3 regions of the Planococcus sp. TJ-301 genome follow, and region 2 is predicted to be linked to each of the others. Evidence: riboswitches for the same ligand, from Rfam matches in the RefSeq annotation. Region 2 holds a riboswitch; each other region holds the start of a gene.

What was found. A riboswitch is a leader RNA that binds a small molecule or an ion and turns the genes downstream of it on or off. The one in region 2 is predicted to bind S-adenosylmethionine.
Region 1: linked by a shared signal. The riboswitch ahead of AC4EHJ_RS08150 (O-acetylhomoserine aminocarboxypropyltransferase/cysteine synthase family protein) and the one ahead of AC4EHJ_RS10665 (transporter substrate-binding domain-containing protein) in region 2 are both predicted to bind S-adenosylmethionine.
Region 3: linked by a shared signal. The riboswitch ahead of AC4EHJ_RS11070 (MetQ/NlpA family ABC transporter substrate-binding protein) and the one ahead of AC4EHJ_RS10665 (transporter substrate-binding domain-containing protein) in region 2 are both predicted to bind S-adenosylmethionine.

What each region holds. Positions count from the first base shown of each region.
Region 1 covers NZ_JBZDOH010000001.1:1,656,192-1,659,465, reverse strand. Annotated here, with positions in the region: gene AC4EHJ_RS08160 (methionine ABC transporter ATP-binding protein) at 1-195, opposite strand, end outside; SAM riboswitch class I at 337-450, opposite strand; gene AC4EHJ_RS08155 (glycerol-3-phosphate acyltransferase) at 555-1,196, opposite strand; SAM riboswitch class I at 1,330-1,445, shown strand; gene AC4EHJ_RS08150 (O-acetylhomoserine aminocarboxypropyltransferase/cysteine synthase family protein) at 1,550-2,839, shown strand; gene metX (homoserine O-acetyltransferase MetX) at 2,852-3,274, shown strand, end outside.
Region 2 covers NZ_JBZDOH010000001.1:2,190,472-2,193,745, reverse strand. Annotated here, with positions in the region: gene solA (N-methyl-L-tryptophan oxidase) at 1-1,020, opposite strand, end outside; SAM riboswitch class I at 1,276-1,382, shown strand; gene AC4EHJ_RS10665 (transporter substrate-binding domain-containing protein) at 1,496-2,311, shown strand; gene AC4EHJ_RS10660 (amino acid ABC transporter permease) at 2,335-3,057, shown strand; gene AC4EHJ_RS10655 (amino acid ABC transporter ATP-binding protein) at 3,054-3,274, shown strand, end outside.
Region 3 covers NZ_JBZDOH010000002.1:20,562-23,835, forward strand. Annotated here, with positions in the region: gene AC4EHJ_RS11055 (hypothetical protein) at 1-49, shown strand, start outside; gene AC4EHJ_RS11060 (hypothetical protein) at 73-477, shown strand; gene AC4EHJ_RS11065 (protein-export chaperone SecB) at 510-908, shown strand; SAM riboswitch class I at 1,239-1,365, shown strand; gene AC4EHJ_RS11070 (MetQ/NlpA family ABC transporter substrate-binding protein) at 1,567-2,394, shown strand; gene AC4EHJ_RS11075 (acyl-CoA dehydrogenase family protein) at 2,433-3,274, shown strand, end outside.

The DNA.
Region 1 (3,274 bases), 530 kb from region 2:
GTGAATCAGCACTCGCCCGGTAGTCGGGCGTTCCAATAGATTGACTGTGCGGATCAGTGAACTTTTCCCAGCGCCGCTGAAGCCGATGACTCCGTATATTTCTCCGGTCTCAATCGTCAAATCAATGCCATTCAAAGCGTGGATTTCCTGTTTTCCGGATTGGTAGGTTTTTGTGACCTCCTCGAATTGAATCATGTAAAAGCGCCTCCTCAAGCTGAGTGTATCTATGCAAATCTCTTCGGTACAGATCAATCTTTCCAAAAGTGAACGATAAAAAGCCCTCTTTTTTTCTTAATCCATAAGAAAAAAAGAGGGCTTCGGCATGAAACCATCTCGTTCTCATCTTCCAAATGCACGGATGCATTTGCAGGAATTAGCACAGTTTTCGCATGAAGCGAATCCGCTGCCGAAACGTCATAGGGCCTGTCCCTCGGTTTCTCTGGATAAGAAAGTGATGTACGTATTCGATTTGTAATGCTTACTTTAAAGGGGACTGTTGTAAAAGTCAACTAAAACTCCAAAAAATTTTTTGGACTTATTTCTGCCAGCCTATGTTAAGCAGAACCGGCGGATTTTTTGCGCAGCACTTCAGAAACCTTTTTTTCGGTGCCTTCCCGAACGCGCGCAATATTTTCAAGATGCTTCCAGATCGCCATTGCAAACAGCAGAATTGCAAAGGCTGGTGGCCAAAATCCTTCAGCTGGAAAAATCGCGATAGCTAAAAGCATGAGGTAAAGGACCAGCACGCCAGCGATGAGATAGTCGGTGGCGAGTGAAACGGCAACCAATAATAGGAGGGCGGCAATTCCAAATTTCCAATCCAGTGCCAGCATGACGCCAATAAGCGGTGCTGTTCCTTTGCCGCCGTTGAACTTCATATAGACGGGAAAGTTGTGGCCACAAACGACGCCCGCGCCAACGGTGAACAGCAAGGTCCAGACTGTTCCATCCGAAAGCGCCGATGCGTCGAGCAGCAGCCGAAATCCGGCCACTGCAGCAAATCCTTTAATAATGTCGAAGGCGGCGACGAGTGCGCCGAATTTCCAGCCAAGCACAATTGCGGCGTTCGACGCTCCGGAGTTTTTAAGGCCTTCTTTATTGATGTTGACGCCCGTCAACAGCTGAGGGATGAGCGAGCCATGCAAAGAACCAATAATATAACCTGATATGAGTGCGGAAATTGTCCAAAATAACATCTGTATTCTCCTCCTTCCCTTCATTTTAACGCAACCGATGCTGGAAGGTTTCGAAATTATTTGAATTTTATTCTTGACATTGCTGGCCTTTCTTTTTATACTTCACAACAAGATGGAAAACTAAATCTGAATACTCTTATCAAGAGAGGCGGAGGGAATAGGCCCTGTGATGCCCAGCAACCAACAAGCGCAGCTTGGAAAGGTGCTAAATCCTACAGATCCGGTACGACGGGATCTGGCAGATGAGAGGAGGTATACCCGTATTTGACGGCCCTCTTCTTAATCGAAGAGGGCTTTTTCTGTTCCCTCCTCAACCTTGGTTTCCATCCATAAAACCTTAGGAGGAATACGAAATGACAAATTTTAAACCGGAAACGCTTTTATTGCATGGTGGACAGCAGCCTGATCCCGTAACAGGCTCAAGAGGGGTGCCAATTTATAAAACGACTTCTTATGTGTTTAAGAATACGGAGCATGCCCAGAATTTATTCGGCTTGAAAGAAGCCGGCAATATCTATTCACGCATTATGAATCCGACGGTGGACGTATTTGAACAGCGAGTGGCGCTTCTCGAAGGCGGCACTGCAGCTGTGGCGCTGGCATCTGGGATGGCGGCTATCGCTTTCTCCATTCTGAATGTAGCAGAAGCGGGCGATGAGATCGTCGCGGACAGCAACTTGTACGGCGGTACTTACAGCCTCTTTGCAAATACATTGCCGAGATACGGTATTACGGTTAAGTTCGTCGACGGCAAGGATCCGGAAAATTTCCGTGGAGCCATCACCGATAAAACAAAAGCACTGTTTGGCGAAATTATCGGCAATCCGAGCCTGAATGTCTTCGATGTCGAAAAAGTGGCCAACATTGCACATGACAATGATATTCCGTTATTGATTGACAATACGTTTGCATCGCCTTATGGCAGCAACCCGATCGAATTCGGAGCCGATGTGGTCATCCACTCCGCAACAAAATGGATTGGCGGCCATGGTACAACAATCGGAGGCGTAGTTGTCGATGGCGGGAAATTCAATTGGAACAACCCGAAATTCCCAAGCTATACCGAACCCGATGAAAGCTACCACGGCATACGTTACGGAATCGACGCAGAAGGTGCTTCCTTTGCAACGAAATTGCGCGTTCAGCTGCTGCGTGATTTTGGCCCGTCTTTGAGTGCGGAGAGCGCGCATGCATTTTTACAGGGCTTGGAGACGCTGCATCTGCGGATTCCGCGCCATAACAGCAACGCACAGGCCATAGCGGAATATTTGAGAGACCATCCACAAGTGGAATGGGTCAATTATATCGGATTTGAAAATCATCCATCACATGGATTGGCGCAGAAATACTTGAAGGATGGATATGGATCGATCGTCAACTTCGGTGTTAAAGGTGGACGTGAAGCTGGACGTAAATTGATTGATAGCGTTGGATTGTGGTCACATGTCGCCAACGTCGGCGATGCCAAATCGTTGATCATCCATCCGGCGTCGACAACGCATCAGCAATTGTCTAAAGAGGAACTTGAGTCATCGGGCGTCACGGAAGAATTGATTCGCTTGTCGGTCGGCCTTGAGAATCCGGAAGATTTGATTGCAGACCTTGAGCAGGCCATACAAGCTGCAGTTTTAGAAAACGTTTAGGAGGAATGCGGAATGGTTAGCGTATCTATCGGATCTTTGGCCCTGGAGTCGGGGGTAATCCTTGCGAATGTCGAACTTGCCTATGAACGCTGCGGGAAACAAGGCGCCCCAGTGGTCCTTATATGCCATGCCTTGACAGGTGATCAATGGGCTGTCGGCACTGCGGAAAACCCAGGCTGGTGGGCAGGCCTGGCAGGGCCAGGGAAAGCCGTAGATACGGATAAATTCCAAGTCATCACTTTCAATGTGCTGGGCGGATGCAGCGGCTCTACTGGCCCTTTGTCCATCAATCCACATACCGGAACGCCTTACAAGGCAGCATTCCCAGCCATCACAATCCGGGACATGGTGAATGCGGAATACGCTGCTTTACGTGAATTGGATATTACCGGTCTTGCCGCCGTAATTGGCGGATCTCTAGGTGGTATGAAAACC
Region 2 (3,274 bases):
GCAGGCGAAAATGACACGATCATTTTCCGGATGGAAGTCGACGATAAAATCATTGTCACTGGATAACGTATACAAACAGGTTTTCCCTTGTTCAAGTTTCCCGTTTGCTTCAGGCAGGTAGCTTTCAAGAAAATGCCTCAAATCGCCTTCATCTGCATCGTATAATCCGAAATTCTGTTTTTGCAGATGCGGATCAATTGCTTGTCCTCCATCCGATCTACCGATTTTAAGCCCAGTGCCATTCAGGCTAGGAAAACCATAAAACTTTTTATCATGGTCTTCTACGTAAAAGGAAGGGAAATGGGCCGCATCGTATAGGGAATGAGGGGCTTCGAACCAACCGACGGCTTTGCGTGTCGGCTGAATGGGCAGCTTTAAATCGGGCAGTAGTTTCGCAGCCCATGCCCCGGCAGTGACAATCACTTTCTTGGCAAGGAATTCCGCATTTCCGGTTGAAATTTTAACGCCTTTCGCATCATGTAAATCGATGTGCTGAACAGGTGTATTGGGCATAAAATGTGCTTCGTTCGCAAGCGCAATTTCTTTATACGCCCGAATCGCATTCTCGCTGTAAATGACACCGGATTCCGTTTCAAAGCAGCCGATAAAATGGTCCGGCACTGAAAAGCCGGGCCATCGCTCTATAATTTCAGTGCTGTTGAGAACCTCTAACGATAGGTCATACTTTCTGGCAGCTGCAATAGTTTCCTGTAGAAAAGGGGATTCCTTCGGGCCAAGGCCAATCACTCCGGTTTTTTCAAAAATCTTGGTGCCGGTCTGCCGCTCTAATTCCTCCCATAGCTGCTGGGCACGCAGCACTAACGCAACGTATTGTCGGCCTTCGCCATAAGCATGCCGGATCAAGCGGGTATCCCCGTGGTGGCTGCCATTAAGGTGAGGCGGGTCGAAGGCATCGATCAATAGCGTTTTTGCGCCTTGCTGTGCTAAAAAGGCGCCGGCCGCCATGCCCATGGTTCCGGCGCCGATGATGGCGGCATCGTAAAGAGATTCGTTTGTCATTTTTATATCACTCCCATACTTGCTGAATTTGAAACGTTTTAAGAAGGCAGGCTGGCCTGTAAAATAAATGGATATGAATTATTATTAGAATAGTAGTGAAGATTTGAATCATTGTCAATCAGCCATTGTACGCCCAGCAATCATAAATTCCGGATTTCCACAAAAATAATTTGTGTAAATTCAAAATAAAAGAAAAATTCATTTGACATGAGGAGCAATGTCAAATACTATCGTTAATATGTAAAAAAATTAAATAACTTATCAAGAGAGACTGAGGGACAGGCCCTGTGACGTCCAGCAACCATCATTTTTATGAGAGGTGCTAATTCCTGCAGAATGGTTTTCATTCTGAGAGATAAGAAATTGGTTGAGCCTCTTTCCTATTGGAAGAGGCTTTTTTGTATCAAAAAACAGGGAGATTTCCCGCGTGCTTCGCACGGATAACACCACTTAGACAAAGAAAAGGGGCTTGAACATGAAAAGAAACCATTATTTATTCGTATCGCTGTTTTTATTAGTAGGTGTAACTGGAGCATTAAGCGGGTGTTCATCAAAGGAAGCAACAAGCGCAACGGGCGACCAAGTGATTTTGGTAGGGACGCAGAATGATTATCCACCGTTCGCTTTTGCGGATGATAACAACGAATTGACCGGGTACGACATCGACGTTGTAAAAGCGATTGATGAACAATTGGATGGCTACGCATTCGAGTTTGTCGCCGTTCCGTGGGACAGCATGTTTCTGGCTTTGGAATCCAATAAAATCCAGGCAATAGCGGACCAAGTAGCGAAGACGCCTGAACGCCAGGCAAAATACTTATTCACCGACGAGTCTTATTTTGCCGCTGAAACGGTCATTGCCGTGAAATCCGGGAGAGAAGATATCCAAACAGTCGAAGATCTGGAAGGCAAGGCGGTCGGCGCATTAGCGGGCGATTCGTATACGCTTTTGCTGGAGGAATACAACGAAACGGCGAAAACCCCTATCGACTTGAAATACAGCGAAAGCGGCAACCCTTCAGAAATTCTGCAGGATGTCCAAAATGGGCGTGTGGATGCCTATGTCAATGATCCAATTATGATCAATGCGGTGTTGGAAAAGAACGATTTAGGCGTCGAAATTGTGGGCCAGCCCTTGGTCAATGATGATATGGGGATTGTCTTGAAAAATGGCGAGCAGGGCGAAGAGTTGAAAGCATTGGTTGATCCGATTCTGGAACAGCTTAAACAGGACGGCACCTTAGCAGAACTATCGAAAAAGTGGACTGGCGGAGAATATATTCCTGAATAAAAGTTCCTGGAAGGAAAGAGAAAATGGAGAATTTACTGGATCTGAATTTTTTAATCGATAGTTTTCCTGCGATTGTTTCACGGCTGCCCATTACGATCGGAATAGCGGTCGGCTCATTGGTATTAAGTTTGTTTATCGGCGTTTTTACGGCATTGATTAAAATATATAAGGTTCCGGTATTAAGTGTAATTTCATCGATATACGTATCTTTTATCAGGGGAACGCCTTTGCTGGTTCAAATCTATCTCGTGTTTTATGGAATACCGAAGATCATTTACTTTCTGCAGATCGAATACGGTTGGCTGCAATCCGCAGACGTCAATAGCATTGCGCCTGAAGTATATGCGTTAATGGCATTTTCCATCAACCTCGGCGCGTATTTATCCGAAACGATCCGTTCCGCAATTGAATCGGTGGACCGCGGCCAATTTGAAGCCGCGAAAGCGATCGGCATGAGCCCGACGGCTATGATGCTGAAAATCATCTTCCCGCAGGCTTTGGCCGTAGCCATACCGAACCTCGGCAATATGTTCATCAGTACGATCAAAGACACATCTCTTGTGTTCATCATCGGCGTCGTGGACATTATGGGGCAAGCCAAAATTCTTGGTTCGCGCGGCTTGGCATTTTTTGAAGTATATATTGCGGTATCCATTGTCTATTGGATTCTTTGCATTATCGTGGAGCGGGTGCTAGTGAAAATAGAGAAGCGGGCGCGCAGATATGAAAGAGGGATTGCGGCATGATCAAGTTAGAAAACATCCACAAATACTATGACAGCCAACACGTCCTGAAAGGAATCAACCTAAAGGTCTCTAAAGGTGAGATTGTATCGATTTTGGGTCCAAGCGGATCAGGAAAATCGACGCTGCTGCGCTGCATCAATTTCCTGGAACAGCCGACGAGCGGAATCGTGGAAATCGGCGGCAAAAGAGTGGACGTTGAATCTGCAAGCAAGGCAGA
Region 3 (3,274 bases), on a different contig from region 2:
TGTAGCCATAAAAGATACAGAAGTAATTATCGGATTGAATCAAATCTAATAAAAAAATTAGGGGTGATTGTTATGTTGAACAGTGAACAACTCATGAAACTAAATGATATTTTTCATTCCGCTATAAAACCGGTTATGCAAGAAAATGAAGAAAAACTAAGTAGTTTTATGAACGAAGTTCAAGAATACAGAGAATTTGCTATGGTGAAAAAAAATCAAACGCAAAAAGTGGAAGAGCTTTTATTTGATAGCATATATAGTCAGATGTTATTTCCTTCTTCAACTAAAAATGTTAAGAATCAAACAGGAGAAATTGCTGAAGAAAAGAAGCTGCGTCAAAATGTTAAGTTGAATGTAGAAGTTAACCATACTTTTTTAAATTCAGCCGACCATACAATTTCAGCAGTTATGAATACAATAATTAATAAGGATGTAGTAACAACGAATGTATCAAAAGAAGTCTCATTAGCGGCTTGAATTCTAAACGATTTCTTTAAAGGAGTATTAAAATGGAACCAGTTATCACATTTAGAGGGTATTCAATTGAGAAATTAGTCTTTACGAAAGAAGAAATGGATTTCGATGAAGAATTTGAAGACCAAAAAGATAAGGATTTAAGTCTTTCTCTAAATTACGGAGTCACAGAAGACTTTAAAGAAGGAAAAGTTGAGTTGACTGTTCGTATAAAAAATACAGAGAACGATATTAAGATATCACTCAAAGTTATTGGAGATTTTGAAATTAATAATCTTGATGATATTGATCAAATACACCAGTTCTTATCAGTTAATGGTACTGCTATACTCTATCCTTATGTACGGAGTATTATATCGATGGTGAGTAGTTTAGACTCGCATGATGCAATTTTATTGCCAACAATCAATACAAGTAATTTTGGTCAAGATTAAGACGTTACTTTTAATTCTGGCAACACTCCGGCAACATTGAAAATAGCTTTGTATAGTTTTCTGTAAATAAGAAAAAAGAAAACCTTCTATATAATAGGTTTTCTAGTATGCCATCCCATCCTATATCTGTCGCTAGTCAATGGGCGGCATGATGTAAATCATCAGCCCTTCCGGAAAAACTCCCTCTCACTAAGTGAGAGGGAGTTTTTCTATTCTGTTGAATAAAATATTAAAATGATTTTCTGAAAATGTGTTGTAATGAAATGGATCGTCTGATATTGTATTAATCACATCAGATTACTCGGTATTAAATTTCCGAGTATACATAAATTCTTATCTAGAGAAGTGGAGGGACTGGCCCTTTGAAGCTTCGGCAGCGGAACTAATTGGAGAACATTCCGATTTGTAACTGTGCCAAATCCAGCAGGTGCCCTAGACAGCACTTGAAAGATGAGAAGAGCCGGACCGTGAGCCCCTCTTCTTAATTATGGAGAGGGGGCTTTTTTCTATTCAATGGATTGAGAAGAGTGAGGAGTAAAAGGTATCGAACCGCCGAAATGTTTTACATCATTTCCAGTTTATAAAATTGCCGCATATGCAACTGGTTTAGATTTGTCAGGGGCAGAGTAAAATAATGAAAAACAAGGAGAGATAGCAAATGAAAAAGCGTTTAATTGGTGTGTTGAGGCTTTCAGCTTCCCTATTATTAGCGGGCTGCGGCAATGATCAAGCTTCCGGAAGGGATACGAAAGAAGTGCGGGTCGGTTTCGGAGTTGGCACTTATGAGCAGCAATTCAAAGAAGGCATCTTGCCCATCTTAGAGGAGAAAGGGTACACCGTTGATACGACAACCTTCTCTCAGAATATGCAGTTGAATCCGGCAATGCAAGAAGGTTCAATTGATGCGAGTATTTTTCAGAGTACAGCTTATATGGAAGGGATGAATGATGAATTAAACATGAATATGACCGGTATTGCTTTTGTGCCGAGTGCCCCTCAAGGATTATATTCTAAACATCATCAATCCCTGGATGAAGTGAAAGACGGATCAACCGTAGGGGTGCCGAATGATCCGGTAAACCAGGAAAGAGCGGTGCGTATTCTTGAGGAGTTGGGATGGGTGACTGTCTCGTCTGATGCAGGGGTGACTGATTTCAACCTAAAAGGTGTTGAAACAGCCGATTACGACATTGACATTAAAGTATTAGACCCTGCTCAAATTCTAGTATCACTGCAGGACATTGACTTTGGGGTCGTCAATGGCAATTATATTGCCAATGCTCCGGACCGGAAAATTACAGATGCCCTCAAGATTGAAGATACACCTGAGCAGCACCGGATTGTTGTAACGATTGAGGAAGAAAACGAGGATACAGAATGGGCGAGAGATTTGAAGGAAGCATATGAATCAGAGGAATTTAAGGAATACATCGAGTCGAATGAACAATATGACGGGTTCATCTTAACAGAGGAATGGGATCAATAAATAAGAACCCGTATTAGAAAAAGAAAGGTGAAGTGTACATGGATATCACAGCAGATAAGACCTTTGAAGAGCGTTTGCAGTTACTGACACATACGGTTGCCTCATTCTCAGAAAGAGCAGCCGAAAACGATCTTGAAGGAAGGTTTCCATTTGAGAATTTTAAAGAACTGAAAGCAATCCATTATCCTTTATTGACGATTCCAGCGGAGTACGGAGGAGCAGGCATCTCATTATATGAGATGCTGCGCTACCAAGAAGTTATCAGTAAGGCTGATGGATCCACAGGATTGTCCATCGGCTGGCACATGGGAATCATTAAAGATCTGGGAGAAAAGAATAGATGGAAAGAGTCTATGCTGAAAAAACTATTTGACGATATCAGAGAAAATGTGACATTGATCAATAACTGTGCGACAGAAAAGCAAACAGGAAGTCCGACAAGGGGAGGAAAACCTTCTACAACAGCTAAAAAGGATGGACGGCATTGGGTTATCGATGGAAGGAAGACGTTTACGACAATGGCTCCCGTATTGGATTATTTCAACGTAACAGCTGCGATTGAAGAGACAGGTGAAATTGGATTTTTCCTCATCCCACGCTCAAAAGTAGGGGTAGAGATCGAAGAAACGTGGGATAGTATAGCCATGAAAGGTACAGGGAGCCATGATTTGATATTGAATAACGTCAAGCTTGAGGAAGACTCATTAGTCGAAATTCTCGAACCTGGAAAAAAACAGGCAGCTGGATGGCTGCTTCATATTCCAGCATGCTACCTCGGCATTGCACAGGCAGCGCAGGATTATGCCATCAGTTTTGCAAAAGAATACTCGCCGAATAGTCTTAACGGTCCGATTATAGAGCTGCCGAATGTTAAGCAAAA